One region of the Peribacillus sp. NPDC101480 genome, then DNA from elsewhere that is predicted to be linked to it. Evidence: riboswitches for the same ligand, from Rfam matches in the RefSeq annotation. Region 1 holds a riboswitch; the other holds the start of a gene.
The links. Region 1 has a riboswitch for S-adenosylmethionine ahead of ACQKMF_RS07420 (bifunctional homocysteine S-methyltransferase/methylenetetrahydrofolate reductase). Riboswitches for the same ligand answer to the same signal wherever they lie in the genome.
Positions count from the first base shown of each region.

Region 2: it holds a riboswitch for S-adenosylmethionine, as region 1 does, so the genes downstream of both, ACQKMF_RS09055 (Na+/H+ antiporter NhaC family protein) here and ACQKMF_RS07420 (bifunctional homocysteine S-methyltransferase/methylenetetrahydrofolate reductase) in region 1, are expected to answer to the same signal.

Region 1 is NZ_JBNNSB010000001.1:1,485,291-1,495,589, forward strand. Features, by position in the region: gene ACQKMF_RS07410 (Ku protein) at 1-835, shown strand, start outside; gene ACQKMF_RS07415 (MOSC domain-containing protein) at 1,340-1,990, shown strand; SAM riboswitch class I at 2,102-2,200, shown strand; gene ACQKMF_RS07420 (bifunctional homocysteine S-methyltransferase/methylenetetrahydrofolate reductase) at 2,305-4,152, shown strand; gene metH (methionine synthase) at 4,145-7,594, shown strand; gene ACQKMF_RS07430 (polysaccharide deacetylase family protein) at 7,697-8,464, shown strand; gene ACQKMF_RS07435 (dioxygenase family protein) at 8,540-9,310, shown strand; gene ACQKMF_RS07440 (2-oxoglutarate dehydrogenase E1 component) at 9,687-10,299, shown strand, end outside.
Region 2 is NZ_JBNNSB010000002.1:293,578-303,876, reverse strand. Features, by position in the region: gene hutG (formimidoylglutamase) at 123-1,079, shown strand; gene ACQKMF_RS09065 (hypothetical protein) at 1,361-1,516, shown strand; gene ACQKMF_RS09060 (SOS response-associated peptidase) at 1,577-2,248, shown strand; SAM riboswitch class I at 2,528-2,635, shown strand; gene ACQKMF_RS09055 (Na+/H+ antiporter NhaC family protein) at 2,826-4,133, shown strand; gene ACQKMF_RS09050 (chromate transporter) at 4,476-5,021, opposite strand; gene ACQKMF_RS09045 (chromate transporter) at 5,070-5,699, opposite strand; gene ACQKMF_RS09040 (LysR family transcriptional regulator) at 5,944-6,822, shown strand; partial or broken gene ACQKMF_RS09035 (transposase) at 7,057-7,480, shown strand; gene ACQKMF_RS09030 (DUF2975 domain-containing protein) at 7,781-8,266, shown strand; gene ACQKMF_RS09025 (alkyl/aryl-sulfatase) at 8,620-10,299, shown strand, end outside.

The sequences.
Region 1 (10,299 bases):
GATGTGGAAGGGGAGCATATCATTCGGTTTGGTGAACATTCCGATCAAACTTCATGCTGCAACGGAGGATAAGGATATTTCTTTAAGGACGTTGCATAAGGAATGTCATTCACCGATTAAATACGAAAAAGTTTGTCCGGTATGCCAGAAAGAAGTGGGTAAGGATGATATAGTCCGCGCTTTTGAGTATACAAAGGGAAAATTTGTTGTATTGGAAGACAATGAACTAGAGCAACTGAAAAAACAAAACGAAGAAAAAGCCGTGGAAATTGTGGATTTCGTTAAAATTGAAGAAATAGATCCCATTTATTTCAATCGGAGTTACTACATGTCCCCTAATGATGGAGGGTTAAAAGCTTATTCCCTATTGAGGCAGGCCCTCAAGGAATCGAATAAGGTAGGATTAGCAAAAATCATCATTCGCTCTAAAGAACAAATGGCGGTAATCCGAGTCGTTGATAATACCTTGGTGATGGAAACGATTCATTATCCGGATGAAGTCCGTTCCACAGCGGATGTTCCGAATATCCCCGCCAATGATACCATTGCAAAAAAAGAAATCGATACTGCCGTATTATTAATAGATCAATTAACGACCACTTTCGATCCGACAAAATACACCGATGACTATCGAACCGCGTTACTTGAATTAATTGAATCAAAGAAAACGGGACAGACGACGATTACAGCCAAAACAAAAGAACCAGTTTCCAACAATGTAACCGATTTAATGGAGGCATTACAGGCATCCATTGACCGTACGAAACATGATGAACCGGAAAAGAAAAAGACGACCCGAAAGAAAGCGGCACCAAAAAAAAAGAAACAAGCTTAAACAGGAAGCTGAGCGGAAGACATATGGTGTCGCTCGGCTTTTCTGCTTGTTTTAGCAAGGAATCAGGCCTCTTATAAGGGAATGAAAGTGACTTTACAGGGAGGTATTTGAATAGGGAATGAAAGTGAAAATAGGTAAGTGAATCACGATTTAAGGATTAGAATGGAACTAAAAGAAAATGATGGATGATAATGAAGGCAAAAAAATTCGCTCCCTAAAGAGCGACAATGAGGAATTCAATCGTGAAAATCAACATATAGGCGAACGGTTGTAGTTTTCGACTATATATTGTGTTCATATTCTACCATATTTAATTCTGAAATAGCAACAAAATTACTGAAACTAACCTATGAATTTTTCTGGAAATCAATGATATTTCGCCCATTTAACGGCTCATGTGGCTTTTTCACTTCATATATTTTTAAAAACTACTAATATAATGGATTTTTAGTATAATTTATACATATAGGATGATATAAATTAAATATGAATGGAAGATGGAAAATGGAAAATGGAAAAATCAAATCACTTCAGGCCGGAAAGCCGAAACATGAAAGTTTTTCGAATGTCGATATCTTTTCAGCCATGGATAAACAAGCACAGGATAATGTGAAAGTGACTAAATCAGGCATAATTGGTGATGGGGTAGGTAATGAAAAGTTCCATGGAGGTCCTGATCGGGCTTTGTGCTTTTACCCCTTTGAGCATTATTCATTATGGAATGAAAGATTCTCTAAAAAGCTGGATATCCCAGCATTCGGTGAAAATTTAACCGTAGCGGGGATGAGGGAAGAAACCACGTTTATCGGCGATATTTATCAAATAGGCGATGTGATTGTTCAAATTAACCAGGGGAGGATACCTTGTTCGACCATTTCCCACTTCAATCAAGAACCTAAGTTTTTGGAACTCGTGCTGAAAACGAGTTTCACTGGTTATTTTGCAAGAGTACTTCAAGAAGGAACGATAAATAAACAAAACGAGATCGTGCTAATAGATCGTTTGCAAGAAAAAATTTCAGTTCATTATGCAGCAGAGGTAATCCTTCATAAACGAGATGGGCTGGAAGGCGCCAAGGCTTTACTTACTCTGGACCCATTAGCGGAAGACTGGAAACAAAGAATCTTGAAGAGGGTTCAGGCTGCAAAAGATTGAATCATTTTTGCAAAAGTGAAAAAAATGTCGATCAGGTATTGAAATTGACAGATTATTAATGTAAATTAAATATAATCTAATTTTGAAATCTTGTGAAAATTATATAAATGGATCTTATCGCGAGAGGTGGAGGGACTGGCCCGAAGAAACCTCAGCAACCAGCTTAGGCAAAGGTGCTAAATCCAGCAAGCAGAGCTTGATAGATGAGGAGAATGTTTCAAAAAACCTTCTTCTTTGAGAAGGTTTTTTTTCCTTTTCTCTCATACTCATAAAATACGACAAAAACAGGACTGTTTTTGAGAGAGGGTGTAATGATGAATTTTCGTAAAGAAGTGAAAGAAAGAATGCTGGTTGGGGAAGGGGCAATGGGGACCTTATTGTACTCAAATGGCATCGATCAATGTTATGAGGAATTAAACTGCACGAATCCGGATCAAATAGAGTCTATCCATCGTGCCTATCTGGAAGCTGGTGCAGATATCCTTCAATCGAATACATACGGAGCCAATTTCAACAAATTGAAACGGTATGGACTTGAAGATGAAGTAAGCAGAATCAATCGCCAGGGAGTCATTCTTGCTAAAAAAGCGGCAAAAGGAAAGGCTTATGTCTTCGGTACCATAGGGGCACAACGGAGTATCAGAAAATCGGATTTAAGCATGGAAGAGATTAAACGGGGGTTTCGTGAACAGCTATACAGTCTGTTGATGGAAAATCCTGATGGGATTCTCTTGGAAACATTTTATGACCTGGAAGAGCTGGAAACCGTTCTGCAAATCGTAAAAAATGAAACTGGACTGCCGATCATCGCAAATGTCTCGATGCATGAACTGGGTAATCTCCAAAATGGAATCCATTTAAATGAAGCCTTTCAAAAACTCGAGCAATTGGGTGCCGATGTTGTTGGGGTGAATTGCCGTCTTGGTCCACATCATATGATCCGGGCGTTGGAAGAAGTGAGTTTGCCAAAGCAAGCATCGATTGCCATATTCCCTAATGCCAGCCTCCCTGATTATGTGGATGGAAGGCTCGTCTATAAAGCCGTGCCGGAATATTTCGGTTCAAGTGCCCTGGAACTTCGTGAGCAAGGTGCCGCTATCATAGGCGGGTGCTGTGGAACGACGCCACTGCATATTCAAGCTGTAAAGAATGCGATCGGAAGTTTTGCCCCCGTAAAAGAGAAAGTTACGAAATCCCGTGAAATAGAAATAATTGAAGTGAACGAAAGAGAATTGGAACTTCCACTGTACGAAAAGGCCAAGACGGAAAGGACGATCCTGGTGGAACTTGATCCACCTAAAAAGCTGGGAATAGAGAGCTTCATGACCGGTGCAGAGGTTTTGAAAAAAGCAGGGGTCGATTCAATTACACTAGCGGATAATTCACTTGCCTCACCAAGGATATCGAATGATGCTCTGGCTAACCTACTGAAGAACCAATTGAATATTAATCCGATGGTGCACATAACATGCCGTGATCGAAATTTGATTGGCCTGCAATCACATTTAATGGGTCTGCAGACGGTGGGGCTGAATGAATTATTGATCATCACCGGAGATCCTTCAAAAATAGGGGACTTCCCGGGTGCCACTTCGGTTTATGATTTATCTTCCTTCGACCTTATAAGCATGGTCAAACAATTTAATGAAGGTCTTTCCTATTCCGGTCAAAGTCTGGGGCAACGGGCAAATTTTAAAATTGCGGCAGCGTTTAATCCGAATGTGAAATATCTGGATAAAGCAGTACTGAGAATGGAAAAGAAGATTTCCTGTGGTGCTCAATCCTTTTTGACACAGCCAATTTATTCGGTGGAGCAAATCGAAGAAGTACATGAAGCTACAAAACATTTAGAAACCCCGATTTTCATCGGTATCATGCCTTTGACAAGCACCCGGAACGCAGAATTCATCCATAATGAGATCCCAGGCATCAAATTGCCTGATAACGTAAGAAGGGCAATGGCTTTAGCGGGGGATGACCCTGTAAAGTCAAGGATTGAAGGGGTTAGTATCGCGCGGGAACTGGTGGACGCGGCAAGGGAAAAATTCAAGGGCATATATTTAATCACTCCGTTCCTTCGCTATGAAATGACGGCGGAACTTACGAAATATATTAGAAAAGTCGATAGTAAACAGACATCAGAGGTGGCAGTACATGAATAAAAAAGCGATTCAAGATCAGTTAAATTCCAAAATTCTCCTACTTGATGGGGCGATGGGAACCATGCTTCAAGCGGAGGATTTGACAGCAGATGATTTTGGCGGGGAACAATTCGAGGGCTGCAATGAATATTTATCACTGACCCAGCCGGAAATCATCCAATCCATTCATGAAAAATATTTAGCGGCGGGCGCAGATATCATTGAAACAAATACCTTTGGAGCGACCAGCATCGTTCTTGAGGAATACCAAATAAGCACGATCGCCTACAAGCTAAATAAAATTTCTGCTGAGCTTGCCGTTAAAGCTTGTGAAAAGTATTCCAATGAGGAATGGCCAAGGTATGTAGCTGGCTCGATGGGCCCCACTACAAAAACGCTTTCCGTAACGGGCGGAACGACTTTTGATATTTTAACCGATTCTTATGAAGAACAGGCACTGGGTCTCTTGGATGGCGGTGTAGACTTGCTGTTGGTGGAAACCTGTCAGGATATGCTTAATGTCAAGGCTGCCTTTTCTGGAATCAAAGCAGCATTCGCAAAAACAGGAAAAGATGTGCCTGTCATCATATCAGGAACAATCGAACCGATGGGCACGACACTTGCTGGCCAGTCCATAGAAGCTTTTTATTTATCGGTTGAACATATGAAGCCCGTAGCTGTCGGCCTTAATTGTGCAACAGGGCCGGAATTCATGATAGACCATATCAGGACACTTGCAGATATATCAAACAGCGCCATCAGCTGTTATCCGAATGCCGGGCTCCCTGATGAAGAGGGCCACTATCATGAGTCACCTACTTCCCTGGCAGAGAAAATGAAGCAATTTGCCGAAAAGGGATGGGTCAATATCATTGGCGGATGTTGTGGTACGACACCAGAGCATATTAAAGAACTTTCCAGGGTCCTCGAAGGCATGAAGCCCCGTACTATTACGGAAACTGCCCATGGTCATGCCGTATCAGGCATAGAGCCGCTCATTTATGATGATTCAATGCGTCCTTTATTCGTAGGTGAAAGGACGAATGTTATCGGTTCCCGAAAGTTCAAGGAGCTGATACGCGGCAAGCATTACGAGCCAGCAGCCGAAATTGCACGTAACCAGGTGAAAAAAGGCGCCCATGTCATTGATATTTGTCTTGCTGATCCTGATGGGGATGAGCTTGGCGATATGAAGGAATTCGTGGAAGAGGTCGTCAAAAAAGTGAAGGTCCCTTTGGTCATCGATACTACGGATGAAGTTGTACTTGAACAAGCATTAAAACATTCACAAGGAAAATCGATCATTAATTCCATAAACCTTGAAGATGGTGAAGAGCGCTTTGAAAAAATAGTACCCTTAGTCCATCAATATGGTGCTGCAGTTGTCGTAGGAACCATTGATGAAATCGGGATGGCCGTCGATGCTGAACGGAAATTGGAAGTGGCAACACGGTCTGTGGATCTGCTCGTCAATAAGTACGGTCTAAACAAAAGTGACATCATCTTTGATCCGCTTGTATTTCCTGTAGGCACAGGAGATGAACAATATATCGGGTCTGCTTTAGAGACGGTGAATGGAATAAGGGCGATTAAAGAAAAGTTTCCAGAATGTCTAACGATACTTGGCATTTCTAACGTTTCTTTCGGTCTGCCAGCGAGGGGAAGGGAAATATTAAATGCAGTTTTCCTTTACCATTGTACAAAAGCGGGGCTCGATTATGCCATCGTGAATACAGAAAAACTTGAACGTTTCGCTCTGATTCCGGAAGAGGAAGTGAAACTGGCTGAGGCACTCCTGTTTGAGACTTCAACTGAAACTTTAGCGATTTTCACCGAATTTTATCGTGGAAAAAAAGCTGAGAAGAAGGATAATGGTGTGATCCTGCCATTGGACGAACGTCTAGGTAACTATATTATCGAAGGAACGAAAGAAGGATTAATTGATGATTTAAATGAAGCGATTGAGCGCGGTGATACCCCATTGGAAATCATCAATGGACCATTGATGGATGGCATGAGTGAAGTGGGTCGGTTGTTTAATGACAACCAACTTATTGTCGCAGAGGTGCTTCAGAGTGCTGAAGCGATGAAAGCGGCAGTATCTCACCTTGAACCACTTATGGAAAACTCTGAAGATAGCGCTAAGAAAGGGAAAATCCTTTTGGCGACTGTCAAGGGAGATGTACATGATATCGGGAAAAACCTAGTGGATATCATCCTATCGAATAATGGCTATGAAGTCATTGATTTAGGGATCAAGGTCGCCCCGCAACAAATCATTGAAGAGGTTCGAAAACATGAGCCAACCATCATTGGCCTTTCTGGGTTACTTGTCAAATCTGCACAGCAAATGGTTTTAACCGCTCAGGATTTAAGGCAAGCTGGAATAGATACCCCAATATTAGTGGGTGGGGCAGCATTATCACGTAAATTCACCGATTTTAAAATATCACCTGAATATGAAGGACCGGTTTTATATTCCAAAGATGCGATGGATGGTTTGGCTGTAACGAATATTTTACATGACTCTGACAAAAAAGTGGTGTACTTGGAAGAGTTAGTCGAGAAACGAGAAAGGTCGAAAGCGAATGCCGCCATTGCCGCCACGCTGGAAAAACCTGTCCGTAAGCAGTCCACAGCTGCTCCTTTAAGCGATGTTCCTGTTCAAATACCGCGTGACATCAAACGTCACGTCCTGAAAAACTATCCATTGGATGTCATCCAGCCATATATAAATAGGCAAATGCTGATTGGTCATCATTTGGGGTTAAAAGGTAAAGTTTCCGAACTGCTTAAGCAAGGGAATGAAAAAGCAGTGCAGCTCAATGATCTCGTTGATGAATTGATTGAATTCCTTAAGAAGGAACCGGATTATGGCTTGCATGCAGTTTATCAATTCTTCCCTGCTCAAAGCGAAGGAGATAGGCTATTGGTATACAACCCGGACAATCATCAAGAGGTTTTGGAAACTTTCGATTTCCCAAGGCAAGATACGAGTCCGCATCTTTGTTTAGCGGACTTCGCGAAACCGGTCTCCTCCGGGCAAATGGATTATGTTGGTTTCTTCCTGGTCACTGCCGGAAAAGGAATCAGAAAATGGGCAGAAAAACTTAAGCTTGAAGGAGATTTCTTGAAAAATCACGCCCTTCAATCACTTGCTCTCGAAACAGCAGAAGGGTTTGCGGAAAGAATTCATCAATTAATGCGTGATGATTTAGGCATAAGCGATCCGATTGAAATGTCCATGAAAGAGCGATTTGCCGCTAAGTACACCGGACAAAGGTTTTCTTTTGGTTATCCTGCTTGTCCTAATCTGGAAGACCAGGAGAAGCTTTTCCGCCTGTTACAACCTCAAGATATTGGCGTGGAATTGACTGAAGGATGCATGATGGAACCAGAGGCTTCCGTTTCCGCCATTGTTTTTGCACATCCTGAAGCTCGTTACTTTAATGTCGATCGATAATTCATATTATAAGGCAGCGGTATTTTTTACCGCTGCCTTATTGCGCATGAATCCCCTATATTTGCACATCTTAATGGTCAAAAGGAAGGGGATGCAACACCTATGAAGAATAAGCTTAATTTATTTCTTTCCATGGCGGGTTCTTTCATTATTATTTTGTTCCTTATGGCTGTGCAAAACGTTCAAGTACATGCAATGGTACCTGAAGAGATGACACCACTCCTAAAAAGTAAGGAAAATCAGAAAATCGCCTATTTGACTTTCGATGACGGACCATCTTTGAATACCATCAAGATATTGGATATTTTGGACCGCTATCATGTTAAAGCCACATTTTTCGTTAAAGGCAACGAAGAGCCATACGCAAAGGAATGCTATCAGGAAATGATTTCCCGCGGTCATTCGATTGCCCTTCATTCATATACACATGATTATTCCATCATTTATCGATCGACTGAGGGTTTCTTTCAAGATTTGAATAGACTTGAAACCATGCTGCAAAAGGAGTATGGGTTAAAAAGCAGAATTGTGCGCCTTCCTGGCGGCTCGAATAATCGTCTGCGGCATCAGGCTGCCACTAAACCCATCATCAATGGAATCCTTCAACAACTAAAGGACAAAGGGTATATATACTTTGATTGGTCCATTGACTCGACAGATGGCTTCAGTCCGTCAATAAGTGAACGACAAATCATTACTGCTGTACAAAAAGGGACGAAAGATCAAAAGCATGTTAATATCTTATTGCATGATATCAATAGTATGAAAAATACAGTGAAAGCATTGCCTGATATAATTGAATTCCTAAAAAAAGAAGGGTATACCTTTGATACTATTGATGAGACAACCCCAAAAATGCAATTTAATTGATGAACACATTGTTTATCTATAGTAAATTAAGGTATAGGATATAGAGATTACATTGTGAAAGGATTTATCGTTTCTATGATGCCATCATTGTTTTTATCACATGGAACACCGCTATTAGCTTTGGAAAAGAATAGCTACACTTCTTTTTTGAAGGATTATATGCAAGCTATGAAGAAACCTGCTGCCATCGTTATTTTGTCAGCACATTGGGAAAATGAAGATCAAATGATTTCTGCAGTAGGGAAGCATGAAGTCATTTATGATTTTGCAGGATATCCTGAAGAAATATTTCAAATAACTTATCCTGCCAGGGGATGCCTTGAGCTTTCAGATCGAATTTTAACCTTATTGTCCAAGATAGGTGTATTGGGGGAACTTGATGAAAGGCGCCCCCTGGATCATGGAGCATGGGGGCTTTTGCATATCATGTATCCCGAAGCTGACATCCCGACCGTATCCATGTCCATCAGTCCTGCGCTGCCATTGGACAAGCAGTATGAAATTGGGAAAGCATTGAGAGAATTAAAGGAAAGTAATGTCCTAATCATAGGAAGCGGTGGAATTGTCCATAATTTCACCCAAATTCAGAAAGATATGCATGTTGCAGAAGGATGGGCAATCGAGTTTGAGAACTGGGTCGAAGAGAATATCATGAAATGGGATTTGCAATCTTTGTTCAATTATGAAAAAATCGCCCCTTACAGTACAGAGGCTGTGCCTTCCAAAGAGCATTTCATTCCATTGGTCATCGCAATGGGGTCAGGAGATGACAACAAAAAAGCTACTCTCCTGCACAGAAGCTTTCAATATGGCAATCTGAGTTTAACAGCTTGGAAGTTTGATTGAGGTGAAAGGGTTTTCAAACTAGTTAAATTTACCTGAAAAATAATCATTATACAAAAATACAAAATTCTTTTTTTAGCGAAAAAAAGACTTAAATGAGCAAAAAAGACAATTAAAAGCGATTTTTGACGAATTAAACAGAAATATAGTTTAAAAAAGGTTGCATAAAGTGGTTTAACCTTTGGATATTTCGACAAAAACATGTTAATATAACATCTGAAAACGTTTTATCCTTTAAAATTTTATTATTCAATAACCAAAGTTATTTAGTATATATCTTATATATATCATATATTTGGGGAGAATTTAGAAGAAAGAAATTTGGGGATGGATAAAACGAAATGAAAAAAATTATGAGAAAAATTTGGGGGTTTACAAAATGACCATCAATGATTCTAAGGTATTAGACCACTGGAAAACCTTTTCGGGTCCAAACCTTGGGTATGTCATGGAGCAATACGATTTATTTCTAGCCAACCCGGAAGAAGTGGATCCGGAACTGAAAAACTTTTTTGAAGTATCTGGTCCTCCTTCATTCGATGTATCGGCAGAAACAACGACTGTAAGTGCATCAACTGTACAAACTGGAGAAGTTCTTCCAATGAAGAAAATTATGTCTGCAGTTAATTTAGCTGAAAATATCCGTGCATACGGACATCTTGCTGCAAATATTTATCCTTTAAAAGAAGAAGCTCTGGACACTGAACAAATTCACTTTGAAAAATATGGCTTGACTGCAGATGATTTAAGGAAAATACCGGCTGACTTAATTTGTCCGGAATCACCTGAAGACGTGAAAGACGGATACGAAGCCGTACAATACCTAAAACAACTCTATACAAAAACGATAGCCTTTGAATTTCATCATGTTAATGACTTGGATGAAAAGCAATGGCTTACTGATATGGTCGAATCCGGAAACATGTTCCCGGAAGTGGGAAAAGAGAAAAGAGAACTATTACTTAAACGATTGAATGAAGTAGAAGGCTTCG
Region 2 (10,299 bases), on a different contig from region 1:
TATGCTCCTTTCTATAGCTTTAAACTATAGATATATTGAATTTTTGTATTGGTAATTATATATTATCTCATCTATAATTTTTAAAAAAGATATTTCGGAATTTTTTAAATAAAGGAGAAATTATGTATACTAATCCGACTTCAAAATATTGGAATGGAAGAATTGATTCCCAATCTGACATGGACAGCTTCAGATACCACCAAAGAGTACGGTTGGCTCCGATATCGGAATTAGCCATCTCTTCCAATGCATCAAAGACCTTTGGGTTGATTGGCTTCAAATGTGATGAAGGCGTCAGAAGGAATAAAGGCAGGATTGGTGCTGCAGAGGGTCCTGATCATATTAGGCAATACTTGGCGAAATTACCCTGTCATTTACCGTCCCAAACCGAGCTGGTGGATGCTGGCGATGTAATATGTGAAAGTACGGAAATGGAGGCCGCCCAATTCGAACTGGGATCGACTGTTGACCGGATATTGGAGACTAAAGCGATTCCTATCATACTTGGGGGAGGGCACGAAACCCTGTATGGCCATTATCTTGGGATTAGGAAATCCATTGGACCAAAAGCTAGATTGGGGATCATTAATATTGACGCGCACTTTGATATGAGGCCCTATGAAAAAGAAAGTTCATCAGGAACGATGTTTAAGCAGATTTTGGACGAAGACCAAAGTTGTGGATATTTATGTGTCGGAATTCAGAAGCAGGGGAATACAAAGGCACTTTTTGAAACCGCTGAGAGGAGTAAGGTAGACTACATATTGGAAGAAGATTTGTCATTGAACGAAATGGATGAAACAAAGCGGCGGATAAATGAATTCGTTAATAAAAATGACTACATTATGCTTACATTATGTACGGACGTCATTGATTCAGCATATGCACCTGGGGTGAGTGCTCCATCGCCGTTTGGACTGAATCCGAAATTGGTACGTGCGATTATTAGGCATATCGTATCGAATGAAAAAATCCTCTCCTTTGACATTTCGGAAGTGAATCCTTCGTTGGACGAAAATAATAAAACCGTAACATTGGCAGCACATTTAATAAATGAAGTTTTGCTGCATTTTAAATAATGAATGGATATGGAAGAGGGCAATTCCAATTTGGTCCTTCCAGCTTTCCTCAATGTTATCTCCATGCTCAATTATAAGTGTTGAAACTAAGTCCTTTGGCAGCACCCAGGCTGTCCGTGAATCATTCATGGACAGTCTTTTTTACGCCCCCTTTACACGCGTTAATGATCGGGGCCATTGCTTGACTCCCCGTTATAGGATTAACCATGGCTCTGCAAAGTTCACTACTGATACTTGTGGGTTTTTGGTTTATAATAACAACCATCTAGGGGGGATTTTTTATGAATGAATATAAAGTGACGGTCAGGAATGGCAGTACCTTGATCTTGTCGGAAATCATTAAAGCTGAAGATGAAAGAGAAGTCCTTGGAACTCTTTTGATTTCCAGCGAATTATTTAATCAACCATTTACCGACATCAGGATTTTAGAACGCTGATTTGTGCCTGTCCGTTCGATTTGTTACACTGTAATAAATTCTAATACGGTAGGCGATAGTATGTGTGGACGTTTTACCCTTTTCACTGACATTGAAGAAATAAAAGATCGGTTTGATATTCAGGGATCGTTTGATGGGGAATACCAATTCAGCTACAATATTGCTCCCTCCCAATCCGTTCTCTCCGTCATTAATGACGGGGCAAGGAATCGACTTGGATATCTTCGGTGGGGACTCATTCCTTTCTGGGCAAAAGACGAAAAAGTGGGCTACAAAATGATCAATGCCAGAGCGGAAACCATTGCTGAGAAAGCAAGCTTCAGGAATGCGTATAAGAAGAAGAGATGCTTGATAATCGCTGACTCTTTTTATGAATGGAAGAAGACACCGGAAAGAAAAATACCGATGCGAATAAAACTGAAGAATCATGCTCCATTTGGAATGGCGGGTATCTGGGAATCCTGGAAATCTCCTGAAGGCATCAGCGTCTATTCATGCTCCGTTATAACAACCGTTCCTAATGAGCTAATGACCAGCATTCATGATCGTATGCCTGTCATCCTTAAACCAGAAGATGAAAAAGAATGGTTGAGTCCAACAAATAATGATCCTGCATATCTGCAGCAGTATTTAAAGTCATTCGATTCGGAACAGATGGAAGCCTTTGAGGTATCGACTGATGTGAATTCGACCAAAAATAATTCATCTAACCTAATACAACAAATTTGCTGAGAGGTCATAAGACCTCTTTTTTATATGAATTCCGTCCCGATAAATGAAAAAAAACTGATTAACCGCACATGTCAAGATTTCTTTATAAATAGTAAGGAGTGCATGTAAAATACTTTAAAATTAACCCTTGCGAAAATAGACAAAATGCTGTACTGTTATATTTGCTTTTCAAAACGACTTTCGATGTCACTTTCACAAACTCAGATGGTTTCAGCAAGTTTCCAGTGTGGTACTTTTCTGGAAGGCATCGTAATATTTGATAAATTATATAATGTAATCTTCTTATCAAGAGAGACGGAGGGACTGGCCCGAAGATGTCTCGGCAGCGGACTTAAATGGAGTGCTGTGCCAAATCCAGCAGGCTGATTTTTGCCTGAAAGATAAGGAGGGTGTTTTTTATAAATTAAAAGACCTCTTCTTGTTGTTAAATAGAAGGGGTCTTTTTTATGCCAGTTTTTTTGCTATATCTCCAAGACTGGATAATCAGGTAGGTTCAAATTGGAGTTATTTGCGAAAGCTGTTAATAGAATAAGAGCTGTGACACATGTCACGGGAAAAATAAAAAGAGGTGTACATCATGAGCGCAAACAATAAAGGGAATCCATGGGCATTGATCCCATTTGTCGTATTTTTAATTTTATTTATAGGGTCCGGAATCATCACCAAAGATTTTTATTCATTTCCGGTGATTGTAGCGATTTCAATTGCTTCGGCAGCTGCATTGGCAATGAATCGGAAAGAGACATTAAATCATAAGGTTGATATCTTCTGTAAAGGTGCCGGGGACGCCAATATTATGTTAATGGTTATCATTTTCCTTTTAGCCGGCGCTTTCGCCGAAGTTGCCAATGGCATGGGGGCAGTTGAATCAACAGTGAATCTTGCCTTAGCTGTTTTTCCGCAAAATCTATTAATGGTAGGGATATTCATTATTGCTTGTTTTATTTCTTTATCCATGGGGACAAGCATGGGAACGATTGTTGCACTAGCACCTATTGGGGTCGGAATTAGTGAGCAAACCGATATTTCGCTTGCCTTTTCAATGGCGGCCGTTATTGGCGGTGCGATGTTTGGGGATAACCTTTCCTTCATATCAGATACGACAATCGCTGCGGTTCGAACACAGGGAACGAAAATGAAGGATAAGTTTAAAGTGAATTTTTTCATCGTTTTACCTGCGGCCATCATCACATGTGCAATCCTTGGAATTTTAACAATGGGTGAACAAGCTGACATCTCCCAACATTCTTATAATTGGGTGAAGATTCTTCCATATCTTTGCGTATTGATCACTGCATTGGCAGGAGTCAATGTGTTCCTGGTCCTTTCCATCGGAATCGTATTTGCCGGAATTATCGGCTTGGCTGATGGAAGTTATAAACCGTTGGGTGTCATTCAAAAAGTTGGAGAAGGAATGGCGGGAATGTATGAAATCTCCTTCCTTGCCATTTTAATTGCAGGTATGGTAGCTGTTATCAAACATAATGGTGGCATCGATTATCTACTCCACCTAGTGACCCGAAATAGCAAATCAAAAAAAGGGGCGGAATTCAGTATTGCAGGGCTTGTTGGTTTGACAAACCTTTCAACGGCAAATAACACGATTTCGATTATCATTGCCGGGCCACTTGCCAAAAATATCGCTGAAAAGTATGGGATTGATCCGCGTAAATCAGCGAGCTTGCTTGACATATTTGCATGTTGTATCCAAGGGTTGATACCATATGGAGCACAACTGCTTGTTGCAGCAGGGGTAGCAAAGATTTCTCCGGTAAGCATCTTGCAGTATTCATATTACCCAATACTAATTGGATTTTGTGGCTTCCTTGCCATCTTGATTGGTTTTCCACGGTTTCAGCCGGGAAATGATGGATCGAAGAACTAAAAGTTAAAACAAAGTTGATTGGAGCGGGTTTGCGATACTCCTGCGGGAAAAGCGAGTCCAGGGGAGACCCCGCAGGCGCAAAGGCGCCGAGGAGGCTCCCGGACCGCCCGCGGAAAGCGAGTGCCTGGAGGGGAAATCAACGTTCAAATTGTACAAACCCCTAAAATTTCATCGAGTTTGTCTACAGTCTGAACACCCTGAATCATTGGATACAGGGTGTTTTTTGTATGGTAAATACATAAAAATTATCAAGTTTTCTCCCATTTATATAGTATCAATCATTCTTCAATTTTTCTGATTAATTCCGGTCCAAATTAATGATGGTTGTGTGTGCGACACCTGTCATGAATAGAGGACAACACCAACTAAACCGGAAAGGATAATTACATAGGCTGGGTGCCAGCGTAATTTCATTAGGGCAAATAACGATAATCCAAAAACGAGTAATAAGCTTATCGCATGCCAAGAAAAGTTCAGCGCTATCATATTATTGGAAAGTGCAAAGCTGATTGCTGCAAAGAGGATTAAACTAGTGACAATGGGTCTTAGTCCATAGAACATGGATTGAATAACTGGGTAATGATTCAATTTGCTGAAGAAGGTGGCTATAACGGTTACGAATATAATAGCAGGAAGCAAGATTCCGAAAGCAGATGATATGGCCCCTGCAAATCCAGCAGTAGAATAGCCAACAAGAATGGCACTATTGGCAGTGACAGGTCCTGGGGACATACCGGAAATCGCGATGATATCAGTAAATTGCTGCGTCGTCATCCATCCATGCTTTGAGACTTCCGATTCTATTACGGGAATCATGGCGTATCCGCCTCCAAACGATACAAAGCCGATAATAAAGAAGGTGCTAAACAACTCCCACAATTCCATCATTCCATCACACACTTTCTTGAAAATTAGTTAGATCCTTTTTTGATATACCTATATGCCAGCACCCATGAAAGGTTCGAAATCATTTTCTTCATTTCCTATATCTTTTCTGTCCAACTTGACATCGTAACCTAATTTTCTCTTAATGGAGATGGTCACAATACCAGCTAAAGCTCCTGCTAATATAACCATCACAGGGTGCAGAAAGAAAAGGACTGGAATTCCTACTATTAAAATGCAGAAAGTTGTTTTGTCTACAACAGCCGTTTTTCCTATCTTGATAGCCGCATAGGCGATGATGGCTACTATGGAAGCTCTGATCGATATGAATGCGGATTCTATCTTCGGGTTATCATGAATGAAAAAATACAAAATGCCGAGGAGCAGAACAATTAAAAAGGTAGGTAATGAAACACCGATCATGGCAGCCATTGCCCCCTTCATTCCGGCAATCCGATGGCCGATAAAGGTGGCGGAGTTAATGGCGACAGCTCCCGGTACGGACTGAGATAACGCAAAAACATCCGTAACTTCTTCGCTTTTCATCCATTTTCTCTTTTCGACCACTTCCTTTTCTATTAAAGGGATCATCGCAAACCCGCCTCCGAATGTGACAGGTGCTATTTTAAAAAAGGTCCAAAATAATTGGAATAGAGTTTTCCATTGTCCTTTCATTGACATCAGTCACTTCCTTTGAATGCATTGTTAAATCTTATTATTAACATATCAAAGAAAAAGGGATGGGTAAATTGCAACAAAACCATCGGGTATAACAAAACGTTATACCCAGAAGATTTATCCGTTTTATAAAGAATGCCGCCAATAATTGAATAGCCTCAGAATGTATCACACTATTTTCATTTCACCATTTACCTAATGATGCTATCATTTTAATAAACTATCTAAAAACATGGAGGTCGTTTTCATGAAATTGGAAAATCTGAAAATGTTTTGTTTAGTGGTGGATGAAGGAAGTTTAAGCCAGGCGGCGAGGTTAAGTTTCCTATCTCAGCCCGCTGTAACACGGCAGATCCATCAACTGGAAAATTATTATAACACTTTGTTATTCGACCGTGAGGAAGGAAGGCTGAGAGTTACAGAAGCAGGAAAGCTGTTATACCCTTTTGCAAAAGCCATAGTAAATGACTTCAACCATTCAAAAGAAGTGATTCAGCAATCGACGGGGAAGTACAATGCAAATCTAATAGTAGGGGCTTCCTTGACTATCGGCGAGTATTTGTTGCCGAGCTTGCTTGGGAGATTTAAAAAACAGCAGCCAGAAATAAAAGTGACATTGACGATAAAAAATACCCCCCGGGTTCTGGAGGATCTTTCAAACGATGTCATTGATTTGGCCTTGGTGGAAGGACTTGTGGAAAACACCGATTTTATTGTAGACAAGTTCGCCGAAGACGAATTGATATTGGTATGTCCATCCGACCACCCATGGAAAGACAGAAAAGAAATTCAGCTAGATGAATTGGGAAATGAAAGGATGATTTGGCGTGAATCCATTTCCGGAACACGGCTTATCGTAGAAAACATGCTAAGGGAGCATGGGGTTTTAGAAAAAATAGAAAGCTACATGGAGATTGGCAGTACACAAGCGATAAAAAGTGCGGTTGAAGCAGGACTTGGAATCAGCATTTTGCCAAGGTTGACAGTGGCCAGGGAATTGGAGCAAGGCTTTTTGCGGGAAGTGGATATTTCCAGAATAGATATGGCAAGAAATTTATGGCTAGTCAGGAAAAACAAGCGATTCAACAAAATAGGGGTGTCTAAATTTGTTGATTTTCTTCGATAAGGAATGAAAAGCTACCTTCGTTTACCATTACAATTTGGCAGCGTTTTCAGTTTTGTGGGAAACGGTGTGGCCCCTGACACCCTGCCTTGCAAAAGTAATAGCAAATTGAATATACGGCATTGCGTATTCATAAAAGCTCTTCCCTATCGGGAGGGGCATTTTGTATTTGGTTCTTCAGCCTTCGGTTAGACAAACAAAGGGATTGTTATTTTTTATATAGGCCATGTTAAATAAGTAAAGAAGCTCGCCGAAGCATTAACTGAAAGCGGTAAACAGGAACTTGTATATTTCTTGCAGTCTCGAACGAAACCGATGTCGGCTCCTATTCGTGCAATTGATGAAATCCAGGAACAAAAGCATAAAGCTGGTCTTGTCTGCCCACATTGCGACAGCCATTTTGTTGTGCGATTTGGTAAATTCGTTATCAAAACACGTGCTGGACAGGTGAAACAGCAGCGTTACCGCTGTAAAGCCTGCCATCAAACCTTTAACGACCTCACAAACACGCAATCTTCAACGCACCAGAAGATCACATCTTTGGGTTCGGTTCATCGAATGCATGATTGAGGGCTAGTCGTTGAGAAAATGTACCGAGCAATTGGGTAATGAGGTGACGCATGTAACCTTGTTTTACTGGCGGCATAAAATTCTTTCGTCATCGAATAAGAAAAATATGTTGGTCAAATCGTGCCCATTTACTGTGACCGACACGAATACCAAACTTCGGCTCTCTGCTTATTCTTGTTAAGTTAACGGGCAGTTTTGTTGAACAAGTTGTAAATTTAACATTTTAAAGTAAGAGCATTTCTTTGTAGTGAGAAGTGCTTTTTATTTTTGTCAAAATTAAAAGGATATTTCAATAACAATAATAATACAAATAAAAACAATATAAATTTACTGTAATACGATAAATAATATGCTAAAATCATGTTGTCATTAAATAAGTGAGGTGTTTTAAATGAATGTTAAACGAGGTTCAACCACTTTCTTAAAGGTAATTATTTTTCTGGCTGGAATTGCAGTGCTTGCTTTGTGTATCTGGTTGCCTGAGATAGCCGTTAGAGATGCAAGGGTACATCCAGATACGGCTTACTTCCTAATCCCCTTTTTAGTATGTGCATACGGATTCTGTATTGCGTTTTCTGTTGCGTTGTATCAAGCATATAAACTATTAACCTACATCGAAAAGAACAATGCTTTCTCTGAGTTATCCCTTAAATCTTTGAAGATTATAAAGAAATGTGCTTTTACAGTCATTTTCCTCATTTTGTTAGGAATAGTAAGCTTAAGGGTGCTTGCTAAAGTTACAGGTAGTGATGATGCTGCGGGTCCTACATCATTATGTCTAATGGGTATTTTAGCAACAAGTATCATTGCAGCCACTGTGGACGCCCTTCAAAAGCCATTAAAAAATGCCCCAGATATGAAGTCAAAAAATGAATGATTAACGGATATGTAAGAATTTTGATTGTCAGCCAGGTGATTTTTGGAGTACAAAAGCGACGAAGACACTCAATAAAAACAGACACAACTAATTTATTTAACTACGGGGACGATAGCTCAATGAACCGCCTTTTCACCAAGGCGGTTTTCTTTTGGTCAAATATCAACATTAGAATTTAACATAGCCTTTATATAAATAAAATTGAAGTTACCATTAGAAATAGGAAATATACTTAAAGTCAAATTAATTATAAAATAAATTCATATTATTCTAAAAATTTCTAAAAAAAGAGAAAGTTTACTGCTGCAACATTCGGAATAGATACATGATATCTACTTAGAAAGGGGTATGAAATGTCCAAAGTATCTTTTATTAAAGGAATTGTAACCGTTCCCATTGTTTTTGTTTTACTGGCAGGGTCTTCTGTTACAAAGGCTGCTTCAGATGAGCCGATGCCGGCCACAGATGCAACAATTTCAGCAAATAAGGCTTTTTATGAACAGTTGAATTTTAAAGATAAGGAAGATTTCAAGAATGCACATAAAGGATTCATTGCGCCTTTGAATATGAATCCAATTAAAAATTCAAAAGGTGACGTAGTTTGGGATAGTAATCGATATTCATTCATAAAAGAAGATCAGCCGGCAAGTCTTACTGTAAATCCAAGCTTGTGGCGGCAGGCTCAATTACAAAATATAACAGGCTTATTTAAAGTGGTAGATGGCGTTTATCAAGTTCGGGGCCAGGATTTATCAGTGCTTACCATTGTGGAAGGAAAAACAGGATTAATAGTTTTGGATACACTTTCTACAATTGAAACGGCAAAAGCAGCCATGGAGCTTTATTTTGAACATCGGCCCAAAAATCCAGTAAGTGCAATTGTTATTAGTCACAGTCATGCGGATCACTTTGGTGGTATGAAAGGCATTGCTCAATACGCTGAAAATCCAGCTAAGGTGCCGATTATTGTCCCAGCAGGTTTTAACGATGAAGCGCTAAGTGAAAACATTCTTTTAGGCAATATAATGTCTCGCCGTGCAGGTTATATGTTTGGAAATCTCTTACCCGCAAGTGAAAGGGGATTTGTTACTTCTGGTATTGGCCCAGGATTAAGTAACGGAACTTTTAGCTATTTACCTCCAACAATGGAAGTGAAGGATGATATTCAAACGGTGGAAATAGACGGAATTACATTTAAATTTTTATTGACGCCGGATTCGGAAGCTCCATCTGAAATGCATTATTATATCAATGATTACAAAACTTTAGTGGTAGCGGAAAACACCGGACACACGTTACATAATATTTATACATTAAGGGGAGCTAAAACCAGAGATACCCTAAAATGGGTGAAAGCACTTGATGAAACTGTTGATCTGTTTGGAAACGAAGATATAGATGCTATGGTAACGGCCCATACATGGCCCATATGGGGAAGGGACGATGTTCTGGAGCAGTTGGAAAGTCAGCGTGATTTGTACAAATATATTCATGACCAAACCATACGATTAGCGAATTTAGGACTTACACCTGATGAAATCGCGGAAGAGTTAAAGCTTCCTGAAAAGTTGGATAAAGTCTGGGCCAATCGGGGGTATTACGGAACATTGAAACACAACGTAAAAGCAGTGTACAACTTTTATTTAGGATATTTCAACGGTAATCCATCCGACTTGGATCCATTACCACAAGAGGAATCGGGCGCTAAATATGTACAGTATATGGGTGGGGAAAAGAAGGTCATTAAACAGGCAAAACTTGATTATAAAAGAGGGGAATATCGCTGGGTGGCTCAAGTCTTAAAGCATGTCGTCATGGCCAACCCGAAAAATACAGAAGCAAAAAATTTATTGGCTAAAGCTTATGAGCAATTAGGATACACAGCTGAATCTTCTGTGTGGCGTAATTTCTATCTTACCGGCGCAGACGAGTTAAGGAATGGTGTGGCAGACTCAAAGGGAAGTGGCGGAATGATGAATCTCGATACGCTGCTCAATATGCCAATGGATGATTTCCTGAAATTCTTGTCCATT